One region of the Thioalkalivibrio sp. ALgr3 genome, then DNA from elsewhere that is predicted to be linked to it. Evidence: predicted binding sites of a transcription regulator. Region 1 holds the regulator's gene; each other region holds the start of a gene.
The links. The regulator sigma-54, encoded in region 1, starts transcription at its own class of promoters, with help from an activator protein. The targets are predictions, from matches to a motif close to TGGCANGNTNCNTGCTT.
Positions count from the first base shown of each region.

Region 2: the regulator sigma-54 is predicted to act here: its motif matches at 1,651-1,667, upstream of urtA (urea ABC transporter substrate-binding protein).
Region 3: the regulator sigma-54 is predicted to act here: its motif matches at 2,533-2,549, upstream of flgA (flagellar basal body P-ring formation chaperone FlgA).

Region 1 is NZ_KB897978.1:220,476-224,555, reverse strand. Features, by position in the region: gene lptA (lipopolysaccharide transport periplasmic protein LptA) at 1-255, shown strand, start outside; gene lptB (LPS export ABC transporter ATP-binding protein) at 252-992, shown strand; gene C998_RS0105360 (RNA polymerase factor sigma-54) at 1,077-2,606, shown strand; gene hpf (ribosome hibernation-promoting factor, HPF/YfiA family) at 2,610-2,948, shown strand; gene C998_RS0105350 (PTS sugar transporter subunit IIA) at 2,953-3,417, shown strand; gene hprK (HPr(Ser) kinase/phosphatase) at 3,420-4,080, shown strand, end outside.
Region 2 is NZ_KB897976.1:437,727-441,806, reverse strand. Features, by position in the region: gene ureE (urease accessory protein UreE) at 1-150, shown strand, start outside; gene C998_RS0102170 (urease accessory protein UreF) at 134-835, shown strand; gene ureG (urease accessory protein UreG) at 875-1,504, shown strand; gene urtA (urea ABC transporter substrate-binding protein) at 1,750-3,099, shown strand; gene urtB (urea ABC transporter permease subunit UrtB) at 3,192-4,080, shown strand, end outside.
Region 3 is NZ_KB897995.1:20,480-24,559, reverse strand. Features, by position in the region: gene C998_RS0112565 (flagellar brake protein) at 57-773, opposite strand; gene C998_RS0112560 (flagella synthesis protein FlgN) at 855-1,337, opposite strand; gene flgM (flagellar biosynthesis anti-sigma factor FlgM) at 1,342-1,659, opposite strand; gene flgA (flagellar basal body P-ring formation chaperone FlgA) at 1,752-2,420, opposite strand; gene C998_RS0112545 (chemotaxis protein) at 2,644-3,573, shown strand; gene C998_RS0112540 (protein-glutamate O-methyltransferase CheR) at 3,769-4,080, shown strand, end outside.

The sequences.
Region 1 (4,080 bases):
GAGCCCGCACGCCTGGAGTCGCCCGATCCCGAGACCGGCGAGACGCGCATCGCCGAGGGGCTGCGCATCGACTATTTCCTCGACGAGGAACGCGTGATCCTGACCGAACGGGCACGCGTCATCACCGCCGCCGAGGATGCCCGCGGGCAGCGCATCACCTACGATCTCGAACGCGACGTGATCCGCGCCGAACGCGGCGACACCGACGACGAGCGCGTGCACATCCGCCTGCAGCCACGCGAGGACGATCCATGAGGCCCGCGGCCGACGCCCATCTGGTCGCCCGCGAGCTGAGCAAGCGCTATGGCCAGCGTACCGTGCTGGACGCAATGGACGTGGACCTGGTGCCCGGCGAGGTGGTCGGCCTGCTGGGACCCAACGGGGCCGGCAAGACCACCTGTTTCTACAGCCTGGTCGGCCTGATCCGGCCCAATACCGGGCGCATCACCCTGGGCGGGCGCGACATCACCCGGGCGCCCATCCACGAACGCGCCCGCGCCGGGCTGGGCTATCTCCCGCAGGAGGCCTCGATCTTCCGCCGCCTGTCGGTCCAGGACAACCTGCAGGCAGTGCTGGAACTGCGGCCCGGACTGGACCGCCACGAGCGCCGCCGCATCGGCGATGCCCTGATCGAGGAATTCCAGCTCGAAACCGTGCGCCACAGCCCCGGCATCGCGTTGTCCGGAGGCGAACGGCGGCGCGCCGAGATCGCCCGTGCGCTGGCCGGTGATCCGCGGTTTATCTGCCTGGACGAACCCTTCGCCGGGGTCGACCCGATCTCGGTCAGCGAGATCCAGGAAGTGATCCGCCACCTGGCCGAACGCGGCATCGGCGTACTAATCTCGGACCACAACGTGCGCGAGACCCTGGGCATCTGCCACCGCGCCTACATCCTCAGCGAGGGGCACCTGCTGAGCGCGGGCACGCCGGACGAACTGCTGGCCGACACCCGCGTGCGCGAGGTCTACCTCGGCGAAAACTTCCGCCTGTGACACCGACCGCCGCACCGGGGCGGTGCACAAGCCCGCAGCAAGGGATTACTATTCACTTATGGTGACCAACGCCTTTCCCAACTCATGCTGAAGCCCGGGCTGAATCTGCAGCTCGGTCAGACGCTGACCATGACGCCGCAGCTGCAGCAGGCCATCCGGCTGCTGCAGCTGTCCACGCTGGAGCTCCAGGCCGAGATCCAGCAGGCGCTGGAAAGCAATCCCATGCTGGAACAGGCCGAGGATGACGAACTCGGTGCCGACGCGGGGGACACCGCGGACACCGACAGCGACGCGAACACCGACGACGGCGAGAGCGGCAGCGACGCCGCCGGCACCGGCGAAACGGTGGATGCCGGCGGCTCGGAGGACATCATCCCCGACGAGCTGGTGACCGACAGCCGCTGGGAAGACATCTACGACGCCAGCGCCAGCCCGCGCGGTCCGGACGACCGCGACCCGCTGGAGAACACCTCGGACGACGACGGCGGCGGGCTGCAGGATCACCTGCTGTGGCAGCTGCATCTGTCGCACCTGACCCCGCGCGACCAGCGCATCGGCGCCGCCCTGATCGACACCATCAACGGCGACGGCTACCTCGAGGGCGACGTCGAGACCCTGGCCGAGACCATCAGCCGGAGTGAAGACCCCCCCGTCGACACCGACGAGGTCGAGGCCGTACGCCACTGGTTGCAGCACTGCGACCCGCTGGGGGTCGGTTCGCTGGATCTGCGCGAGTGCCTGGAGGTCCAGCTGGGCGAGCTGGCGCCGGACGCGCCCTCGCGCGAGGCGGCGCGCGCGCTCCTGGAACACGGCATGGACGCCCTTGCCCGGCGTGACTACAAGGCCCTGCAGCGCCAGAGCGGCGTACGCGATGGCGACGAACTGGCCGCGGCGCTGGACCTGATCCGCACGCTCAACCCGCGCCCCGGCGCCCAGATCAGCGAGACACCGCCGGAATACGTGGTCCCGGATGTCTACGTGCGTCATACCGACCGGGGCTGGCAGGTCGACCTGAATCCCGAGATCGCCCCGCGCATTCGCATCAACGACCTCTACGCCGGCATGGTCCGCCAGGTCTCCGATGCCCGCGACAGCGCCTTCATGCGCGATCAGCTGCAGGAGGCGCGATGGTTCATCAAGAGCCTGCACAGCCGCAACGACACCCTGCTGCGCGTGGCGCGAGCGATCGTCGAACGCCAGCAGGGGTTCCTGGAACACGGCGAGGTGGCGATGCAGCCGCTGATCCTGCGCGACATCGCCGAAGCCCTGGAGATGCACGAGTCCACGATCTCGCGGGTCACCACGCAGAAATACATGCACACCCCCCGCGGGGTGTTCGAATTCAAGTATTTCTTCTCCAGTCACGTGGGCACCAGCGACGGCGGGGAATGCTCCGCGACCGCGATTCGTGCCATGATCCGCGAACTCATCGAAGAGGAAACGCCGGGCAAACCGCTCAGCGATTCCCGCCTCGCCCAGATCCTGGCGGATCGGGGCATCAACGTGGCCCGGCGTACCGTGGCCAAATACCGGGAGGGCATGAACCTGCCATCCTCCAGCGAGCGCCGCCAGATGGCCGCCATGCCGACCGGAAGCAAACCGAAAGGAGCCTGACCCATGCAGATCAATCTCACCGGACACCACGTCGACATCACCGACGCCCTGCGCGACTACGTCAACGAGAAATTCCAGAAGCTGGAACGCCACTTCGACAAGGTGATCGACGTGCACGTGGTGCTGAACCACGAGAAGACGCAGAAGCTGCACAACAAGGCGGAAGCGAATCTGCAGGTCAGCGGCAACCACATCCACGCCGAGGCCAGCCACGATGACATGTACGCCGCCATCGACGGCCTGATCGACAAGGTCGACCGCCAGCTGATCAAGCACAAGGAGAAGGTCAAGGATCATCATCGCGCCGAGGGCGCCCAGCGCAACCGCGAACAACCCGAGTAAGCCGATGAATCCGGCCGAGCTCATCACCCCGGAGCGCATCGGACTGGAAACCGACTGCTCCAGCAAGAAACGAGCGCTGGAAACCCTCGCCGATCTGCTGGTGGACGGGGCCGCGGACGGACTGGCGGCCAGTGCCGCGTTCGAAGCCATGTCGGCCCGTGAAAAACTGGGCTCCACCGGGCTCGGCCATGGCGTGGCGATCCCGCACGGCCGTCTCGCCGAGCTGGATACGCCCCGCATCGCGGTCCTGCGTCTGGATCAGGGCGTGGATTTCGAAGCCATGGACCACGAACCGGTGGACATCCTGATCGCCCTGCTGGTGCCGGAAGAGGCCACCAGCGAACACCTGGACCTGCTGGCCCAGCTCGCGCGCGGGCTGTCGCAGCCGGACACCCTCGCCGGCATCCGGCGCGCCGCGGACAGCGCGGGGGTCCAGCAGGCCCTCACCCGGGCCCTGGGCGAGACCTGACCATGGCCGACCGGGCGGAAGCGGCAGCCGACGGCACCGCGAGCAACATCACCATCGCCGCGCTCACGCGGGCGATGGGGAGCCGTCTGGACCTGCGCTACGTCCACGGAGAGGAGGCCGCGGGCGACCGCGAACTCCTGGGATTCGGGGATGGCGACCTGCCGCTGGCCGGCCACCTGAACCTGATCCGCCCCAACCGCATCCAGGTCATCGGCGACTACGAGGCCCGCTACATCGCCGGCCTGTCCGACGAGCAGCGTGACCACCTGGTGCTGGAAATGGCCCGCACCGGTACTACCATGGTGATCTTCGCCGAGGACACCTGCCCGTTCCCGCGCATGCCGCAGACAGGTGACGACCCCCTGCCGGTGATCCTGTGCACACGCACATCCTCGCACGAAGTCATCGCGCTGCTGCGCTATTTCCTGCAGCAGCGCCTCGCCCATTTCGAGGTGCGCCACGGGGTGTTCATGGAGATCCTCGGGATCGGTGTACTGATCTCGGGGGCCTCCAGCGTCGGCAAGAGCGAGGTCGCACTCGAGCTGATCTCGCGTGGCCACCGGCTGATCGCCGATGATGCCCCCGAGTTCGCGCGCATTGCCCCCGATATCGTGCGTGGACACTGCCCCGCCCTGCTCCAGGATCTGCTCGAGGTGCGCGGCC
Region 2 (4,080 bases), on a different contig from region 1:
CTGCGTTACCTGCACGACCACGTGCTGGACGACATGCTGCGCGGCATCGGACTCGATCCAATCTTCGAGCACGCCCCGTTCGAGCCGGAGGCCGGCGCCTACGGGCACGGACACGCCCACGGCGGTCACGGCCATGGCCATTCGCACTGATCCGGGGCTGACTGACCCGGGCCTGGCACGGCGACGTCTCTGGCAACTGGTGAGCCCCACGCTGCCGGTCGGGACCTACAGCTATTCCGGTGGCATGGAATGGGCCATCGAAGCGGGCTGGCTCGCGGACGAGGCCGCGGTGGCCGACTGGATGCAGGGCCAGATCCGCCACAGCCTGAGCCGGATCGACATCCCCCTGCTCGCACGCCTGCACCGGGCCTGGCTGGAGGACGACGACGAGGCCGTCGAACGGTTCAGTGCGTGGCTGGGCGCCAGTCGCGAGACCCGCGAACTGCGCGCCGAAGACCGTCACCTCGGGCAGGCGCTGGCGCGTCTGCTGTCCGAGCTCGATCTGAACGAGGCCGACCGGTGGCAGGGTCATCCCGACGCCACCTGGGCCACGCTGTTCGCGCTGGCGCTGGCGCGCTGGTCCATCCCGGTCGAGGAAGGAGCCGAGGCGATTCTCTGGTCCTGGTGCGAGAACCAGGTCGCGGCCGCGATCAAGCTGGTCCCGCTGGGGCAGACCGCCGGTCAGCGCCTGCTCCACCGCCTGGCCTCGACCATCGGCGGGGCTGCACGGGAGGGGCTTGCGCGGGACGACGCGGCGATTGGCGGCACGGCCCCCGGTGTCGCCATCGCCAGCGCCCTGCACGAAACCCAGTATTCACGCCTGTTTCGCAGTTAGGCCCCTTCCCCAGTCAGGAAAGCCCCTCAGGAGAACCCCATGTCACTGAATCCCCGAGTCCTGCGCGTCGGCATCGGCGGGCCGGTCGGCTCCGGCAAGACCGCCCTGCTCCAGGCCCTGTGTCAGCGCATGCGCGAGATGTACAGCATCGCCGTGGTCACCAACGACATCTACACCCGCGAGGATGCCGAGTTCCTGACCCGCCACGATGCGCTGGAGGCCGAACGCATCGTCGGGGTGGAGACCGGCGGGTGCCCGCACACGGCGATCCGCGAGGATGCCTCGATGAACCTGTCGGCCCTGGCCGACCTCGGCATCCGTTTTCCCGGCCTCGAGGTCGTATTCGTCGAGAGCGGCGGCGACAACCTGTCCGCGACGTTCAGCCCGGAGCTGTCCGATCTGACGATCTACGTGATCGACGTCTGCGCGGGCGACAAGATCCCGCGCAAAGGGGGGCCCGGCGTGACCCGTTCCGACCTGCTGGTGATCAACAAGATCGATCTCGCCGAGGGGGTCGGTGCATCGCTGGAGGTCATGGACCGCGACAGTCGGCGCATGCGCGGCGAGCGCCCGTTTGTCTTCACGAACATGCGCACGGGCGAGGGCCTGGATGAAGTCGTCCGGTTCATCATCGAGCATGGAATGCTCCCCGCCAGGGAATCGGCCTGAGCAGCGACCGCCCGGCGGACGATGCACACCCGTGCGGCAACCTCCGCCCCATCACGAGACAGATGCACCATGTGCATGCAGTCCGCCCTCCCCTCCCGACCGGAGATGACTGCGGACACCGGGCGCAAGACCCCGTTTTCCGTTCATGGCACACAGCTTGCTGCCCCGGGAATGTCCGGCGCCGGTATTACCGAGTGCCGGGTTGTTCCCTGGAAACGATCCCTAGCGGAGAACGGAGACAGTCGATGCATCCAAACACGAGCCACCCCCCGCAAATTTCGCTCGCGCGCCGGGCCACCCGCACCGCCACCGGTGTCGCACTGGCCCTGGGCCTGGCAACCGGCGGAGGCATAACCGCACAGGCCGACGAAGATCCGATCAAGGTGGGCATCCTCCACTCGCTGTCGGGCACGATGGCCATCAGCGAGACGTCCCTCCGGGACGTGGCCCTGATGACCATCGAGGACATTAACGAAAACGGCGGCCTGCTGGGCCGCGAACTCGAACCGGTGGTGATGGACCCCGGCTCCGACTGGCCCACCTACGCCGAACACGCCCGTGAGATGATCGAGCGCGAGAACGTGGACGTCATCTTCGGCTCGTGGACATCAGTGTCCCGTGAAGCGGTCCTGCCGGTCCTCGAGGAACTCAACGGGCTGATGTTCTATCCGGTCCAGTACGAGGGCGAGGAGTCCTCGCGCAACATCTTTTACACCGGCGCCGCGCCGAACCAGCAGACCCTGCCCGGCGTGGAATATCTGATGAGCGACGAGGGCGGCGGCGCCGAGCGCTTCTTCCTGGTCGGCACTGACTACGTCTTCCCGCGGACCACCAACCGCATCGTGCGTGCCTATCTGAATGCCCACGGGATTTCGGACGACGCCATCGAGGAGGTCTACTTCCCGTTCGAACATGCCGATTTCCAGACGCTGGTCAGCGACATCGACAGCTTCTCCCAGGATGGCCCCACCGCGGTGATCAACACCATCAACGGCGATTCCAACGTGGCGTTCTACCAGGAGCTGGCCAACCAGGGCATTGATCCCATCGACGTTCCGGTACTGGCGACTTCGGTGGGCGAGGAAGAACTCCGCGGCATGGACACCGACCCCCTCGCGGGCCACCTCGCCGCCTGGAACTACTTCATGTCCATCGAGACCCCGGAAAACGAACGCTTCACCGAGCGGTGGATGGAATACGTGGAACAGGAAGGCCTGTCCGGCGGTTCCGACCGGGTGACCAACGATCCGATGGAAGCCACGCACATCGGCATGCGCATGTGGGCCCAGGCGGTCCTGCAGGCAGGCACGACGGACGTCGACGCCGTTCGCCAGGCGGTGTACGGGCAGTGCGTCGATGCGCCGTCCGGGTTCGAGGTGTGCATGGACGACGAGAACCACCATCTGCACAAGCCCGTGATCATTGGCGAGATCCAGCCGGATGGTCAGTTCTTCCCGGTCTGGGAAACCGATGACGTGGTCCGCGCCGAGCCGTGGAGCGATTACGTCGAAGGTAACGAAGACCGTGTAGCGAACTGGCGCTACCCCTGGGTCTGCGGCGACTGCGAAGAACCCACCTACGACCTGCGCTTCTGAGTCCGGGTACGTCCGGCCGGCACCACACCGGTGCCGGCCTTCCCGATTGCCCCCCGCGCATCCGTGGCGGGGCACCCTGAGGAGAGAGAATCATGCGACTCACCGCACGTGTCGCCATCGGCCTGCTGTGCGCAATGCTCCTGACGCCCCTGCTGTCACCGGGCGCATCGGCGGCCATGGGAGAGGCCCGGGAACAGGCCGAACAGCTCGAAGAAGAGCAGGAAGAACAACTGGAAGCCGAGCTGGCCGAAGTCACCGACGAAGAACTGGCCGAAGATACCGCAGAACTCCTGAGGGCCATGGCCACTCAGGACATCCGGGCGCTGCAGGCCGCCATCGAGGACATCGCGGCCAGTCAGGACGCGGACACGCTGCCCGCCCTGCTGGCGCTGCGCGACCGTCGGCTGTTTTTCACCGATGACGAGACCCTGATCATCGAGGATGCCCGCGACGGGACATTCCGGGAGGCCATTACCGGTGAACCCCGGGAGGATCTGGACACAGGCGATCTGAACGAACCACGTGCGACCAACCCCATCCGCCGGATCCTGCGCCCGACCATCGGCGCATTGCAGATCTTCGCGGACGACCCGGCCGCCCGCCTCGCCGCGGCCGAAGAACTGGCGGAACGCCCCCGTCCGGAGATGCGCGATGCCATCGTCGCCGCCCTCGACGAGGAAACGGCCGCGGAAACGGAACGCCTTCTGAACATTGCCCTGGCCCAGCTGGACCTCGACAGCGAGGACGATGCCCGTCGGCTGGAAGCCGTCGAGATCGTGGCCGAGGTGCGGGCCAGCCGCCTGCGCAGCGATCTGCAGGCCCTGCTGGAACGCGACGACGACGGCCAGCCCGTCGAGACGAACCCGGAGATCCGCGAAGCCGCCGCGGCCGGGGTTCGTGCAATCGAGCAGCGTGAACGCACGGCCCGCTTCGTGTCCGACCTCGTCTATGGACTTTCGATGGGCAGCGTGCTTCTGCTGG
Region 3 (4,080 bases), on a different contig from region 1:
GCACGGCAAGTGATGCTCGTGCGGGCCTTTTTTGTGGGCACGGAAGCCGGGGTCAGTCAGTTCATCGCGCGGCGGCGTTCCTCACGCTGATAGAACAGCAGGGCGACGTTGATCGCACGTTCCAGGCGGGCCGACATCTCGATGATCGCGCAGCCGGCATACGAATGGCCTTCGCGAGTGGAAGGGCGCGAGTTGGCCAGCCTGGCGGCGCCGGAGACCCTTTCCTGCACGTCCGGGAGCAGCAGGTTGGTGAATTCCAGGCGGCTGCCATAGGGGATCTCCTGCAGCACTTCATTCGGCAGTTCCACGCACATGCCTTCGGCCGAAAGGTCCACCACCGATCCCTCGATCGGTTCTTCGTGCATCTCGCCCTGGATCTGCAGGGTCGGGCGATTGCTCAGGGGGATATGAACGCGGAAGGTCTCGCGACGCTGCAGGTATTGCAGTTCGGCGGGATACGGACATTCGTAGAGATCCCCCGGGGATTCGCTGACGATCTGGCGGACCTCGGTGGTAAACCGCACGGCCACCCCGCGCAGGGTCGCGAATACGCGCAGGGGCTGGCCGGGCCGGATCCGCTGGTGCAGGGAAGGAGGTTGCAGCTGGTCGAGGTAGAGACGCCGCGCGTCGGCATCCAGACGGATCAGCGCCGAGGTGTGCAGCGGGCCGCTTTCTTCCAGGCGGATACTGACCAGGGTCAGGCCATGGTCCAGGTCGCGCAGGATCTGGCCGATGCGTTCCGGGGTGTCGACGGTATAATCGTTGTCATCCATGAGGGCACGTCGCGTCCGAAGTGGGTTCGCGCATCATACACCCTGTGACGGAGTTCACGCCTGTCCGGAGCCAACCCGGGCTCAGGCGCGGGTGATGGTCTGGCCGGTGGTACGACGGTGGCGGGCCTTGCCGTAGGGATCGTAGGTCGTGGCCGGGCCGCTGTCCTCGCCGCGCAGGATCTGCATGGACATCTGCACCCGGCGCTGGTTGCGTTCGATCAGCCGGGCATTGCCCTGGTTGAGTTCGTTGCAGCGTTCGATCGTCGCCCGCAGCGCCTGCCAGCGGTCATTGAGGTGCTCCCCTCCCTCCAGCCGCGCGAACAGCCGCGCCACCCCTTCCGGGGTGAACTCGGCCCCGCGGGCCTCGATCCATTGCTGCTGTTTGCGGGTTTCGGTTTCCAGTGCACGCAGCAGTTCCTGCTTGCGCTGGACCGCGGCCTGCAGTCGATCCGGTTCGCGTGACTCAATGGCCCGGGTTTCCTCCAGCAGGATATCCTCCAGCCGTTGTCCGAGACGGATGGATTCCTCCAGGGAAGGACGAATTCCGGTTTCGTCGGTCACCACCGGATCACCGCAGCAGGCCTTCGATTTCCATCATGCGATCGGCCAGCTCTTCGTTGTCGATCGGGTAGTTCCCCTGAGCGATCGCCTCGCGGATCTCGGCCACCTTCGCCTCGTTGAACGGTGCGGCCTCGCTGGCTTCGCCGCTGCCGTTCATGGCCTGGGCGGCGCCGGTCAGGGTGACGGCGTCGCCGCTGGCGGCATCGCCATTGCCGGCGCGATCCACCCCGTTGCCGCCGGTGCGGGCGTCGTCGTCACGGCCGCGGACTCCGCCGTTCTGGCTGTCGGGGCGCAGGCCGTTGATGTTGGGGCCTTTGATATCCATGACTTTGTCCTGTCGTTTTACTGGTCTACCGCGTGTATCGGCCGGAATGCCCGAAACTGTAGGGTCAGTTGCGGGATTTCCGTCACATTTTACTACAGGGCGACGCGAACCGTGCCCGATGGCTGGACCTCGCCCTCGATCTCGCGTCCCGAGGACGTGTTGCGCACGCGGATCCAGTCGCCGGCCGTGGCGTCCTCCAGGGCTTCGCCCTGCATGCGGATAGTGACGCTGCCGCTGTTGGCGAGGATGGTAACGCGCTGGCCGCGCTGGATCACCTGGCGTTCGTTGACGTGCTGCTGGCCGATGACCTGGCCCTGGCGGATCGCGCGGCGGGTCTGCAGACCGACGACCTCGGATGCATCCTCGAAATAATGGGTGGCCTGGCGCGACGTCTCGATGCGTTCCATGCGCAGATCGCCCGGTCCCAGGGTCTGCTGACGCGACAGGTTGCGTCGGGCCACCACCACCTCGGCGTGGCGTTCCACGGCGGCCGGAACGTACACCGACCAGGTCACCGGTCCGGGGCAACGGATGTTGACCGCGGTATTGCCCCTCGGGCGTCCGCCGGGCGGCAGCGAAGCCTCCAGGGGCTCGTCGCAGCGCTTGAGGCGCAGGCGCTCGTCGACATGACCGAGTTGCACCTCCACATCGTCACCGTTGTGGTCCCCCAGCTGTTGGTGCAGGAACCGTTCCGCGCTGTCGCGAATGTTCTGCACCGGCTCGATCTCCGCTTGCGCGGTCGGGGCGAGGAGCGCGAGCATCAGGAGGAGCGTACCCCCGCTGCGGCCCGGGCTGCGGTACGGGAGCAAAGCCTGTAACTTGAGAAGGTGCATGTCCGGTCACCGTTGACCCTGTGTCTTCGTAACGGAATACATGCAGATTCTGTGCCATGGCATCCGGCGCCTGTCCTGCGCGCCCGATGCGTGGTTCAAGCTCCCGCCGGCGCGGCCGTTAGCAGGGAGAACAACCCAGGGGGCGAGAACCGTGAGTCAGTTTATTGACGACGTGAACCAGCGCACGCAGATGGTCGGGCAGAACCGGATGGAGCTTCTGCTGTTCTATCTGGGCGGCACGCAGACCTTCGGGATCAACGTGTTCAAGGTGCGCGAGGTGATTCCGCTGCCGCAGTTGCGCCAGATTCCCGGGTCCGCCGGGGTGGTGCGGGGCGTCACCACCCTGCGCGACAAGACCGTGCCGATCATCGATCTGGCGCGGGCGATGGGCATGCAATCGACCCGGGCCGGGGCGGACGGGCAGCAGAAGGTTGTGATCACGGAGTTCAACCGCTCGGTGCAGGGCTTCATGGTATCGGCGGTGGATCGCATCGTGAACGTCAACTGGGACCAGGTGAAGTCGCCCCCGCGCGGCACCGGGCGCGAGTCGTTTCTGGTGGCGGTCACCGAACTCGACAACAAGCTGGTGGAGATCATCGACGTGGAGCGCGTGCTGTCGCTGGTCAATCCGCTGCCCACCGAGGTGTCGGAAAGCGTGCGTTCCGCGGTGGCCGAGCAGACACCCGAGCGTCGGGAAATCGTCATCGCCGACGACTCGGTGGTGGCCCGCCGCCAGATCGAAAGCGCCATCCAGGGGCTCGAGTGGCCCTACGTGCTGTGCAAGGACGGGCGTGAAGCCCTGGATTACCTGGAGGAGAAAGCCGCAGAGGGCCCGATCCACGACACGGTCGAGCTGGTGATCTCGGATATCGAAATGCCGCGCATGGACGGTTATACCCTGACGGCAAAGATCCGCGAGAACGAGCGGCTGCGGCCGCTGCGGGTGCTGCTGCATTCCTCGCTCAGCGGCGAATTCAATACCGACATGGTGCGTCGGGCCGGCGCGGATGCGTTCCTTTCCAAGTTCAACCCGGACGAACTGGCCAGTGCGGTCCTGGAACAGATCAACAAGACCGCCTGAGATGTCGGTGGTTACCGGGGGCGAGGGGTTGCCGGCCCGGCGGAGGCGGGCGGTCGGCACTTGCCGCCCCTTTGCGTGTCGCGGACTCCCGCAAGGTCGCCCTGAAGCCCTATACTGTGGCGGCATGGAATCCTCGAACCGAACAACCAGCGGACGGCGGACGGGCCCGGCACGTGTTAACACGGAGTTTTGTGCGTGATCGATTCCCGTGACTACGAAGAATTCGCGCGCTTTCTCTCCGAGTGCTGTGGCCTGGTGCTGGGGGACAGCCGCCAGTACCTGGTGTCCAGCCGGCTGTCCCGCCTGCTGGATGAATTCGGCTACAAGGACGTGCCGGAACTGCTCCACGCCCTGCGCAAGGCGCCCAGTCCGAAGCTGCGCACGCGCGTCATCGACGCGATGACCACCAACGAAACCTCCTGGTTTCGCGACGGTTTTCCGTTCGAGATCCTGCGCCACGTGATCCTCCCGGAGCTGGCTTCCACGCGGTCGTCGATCAAGGTCTGG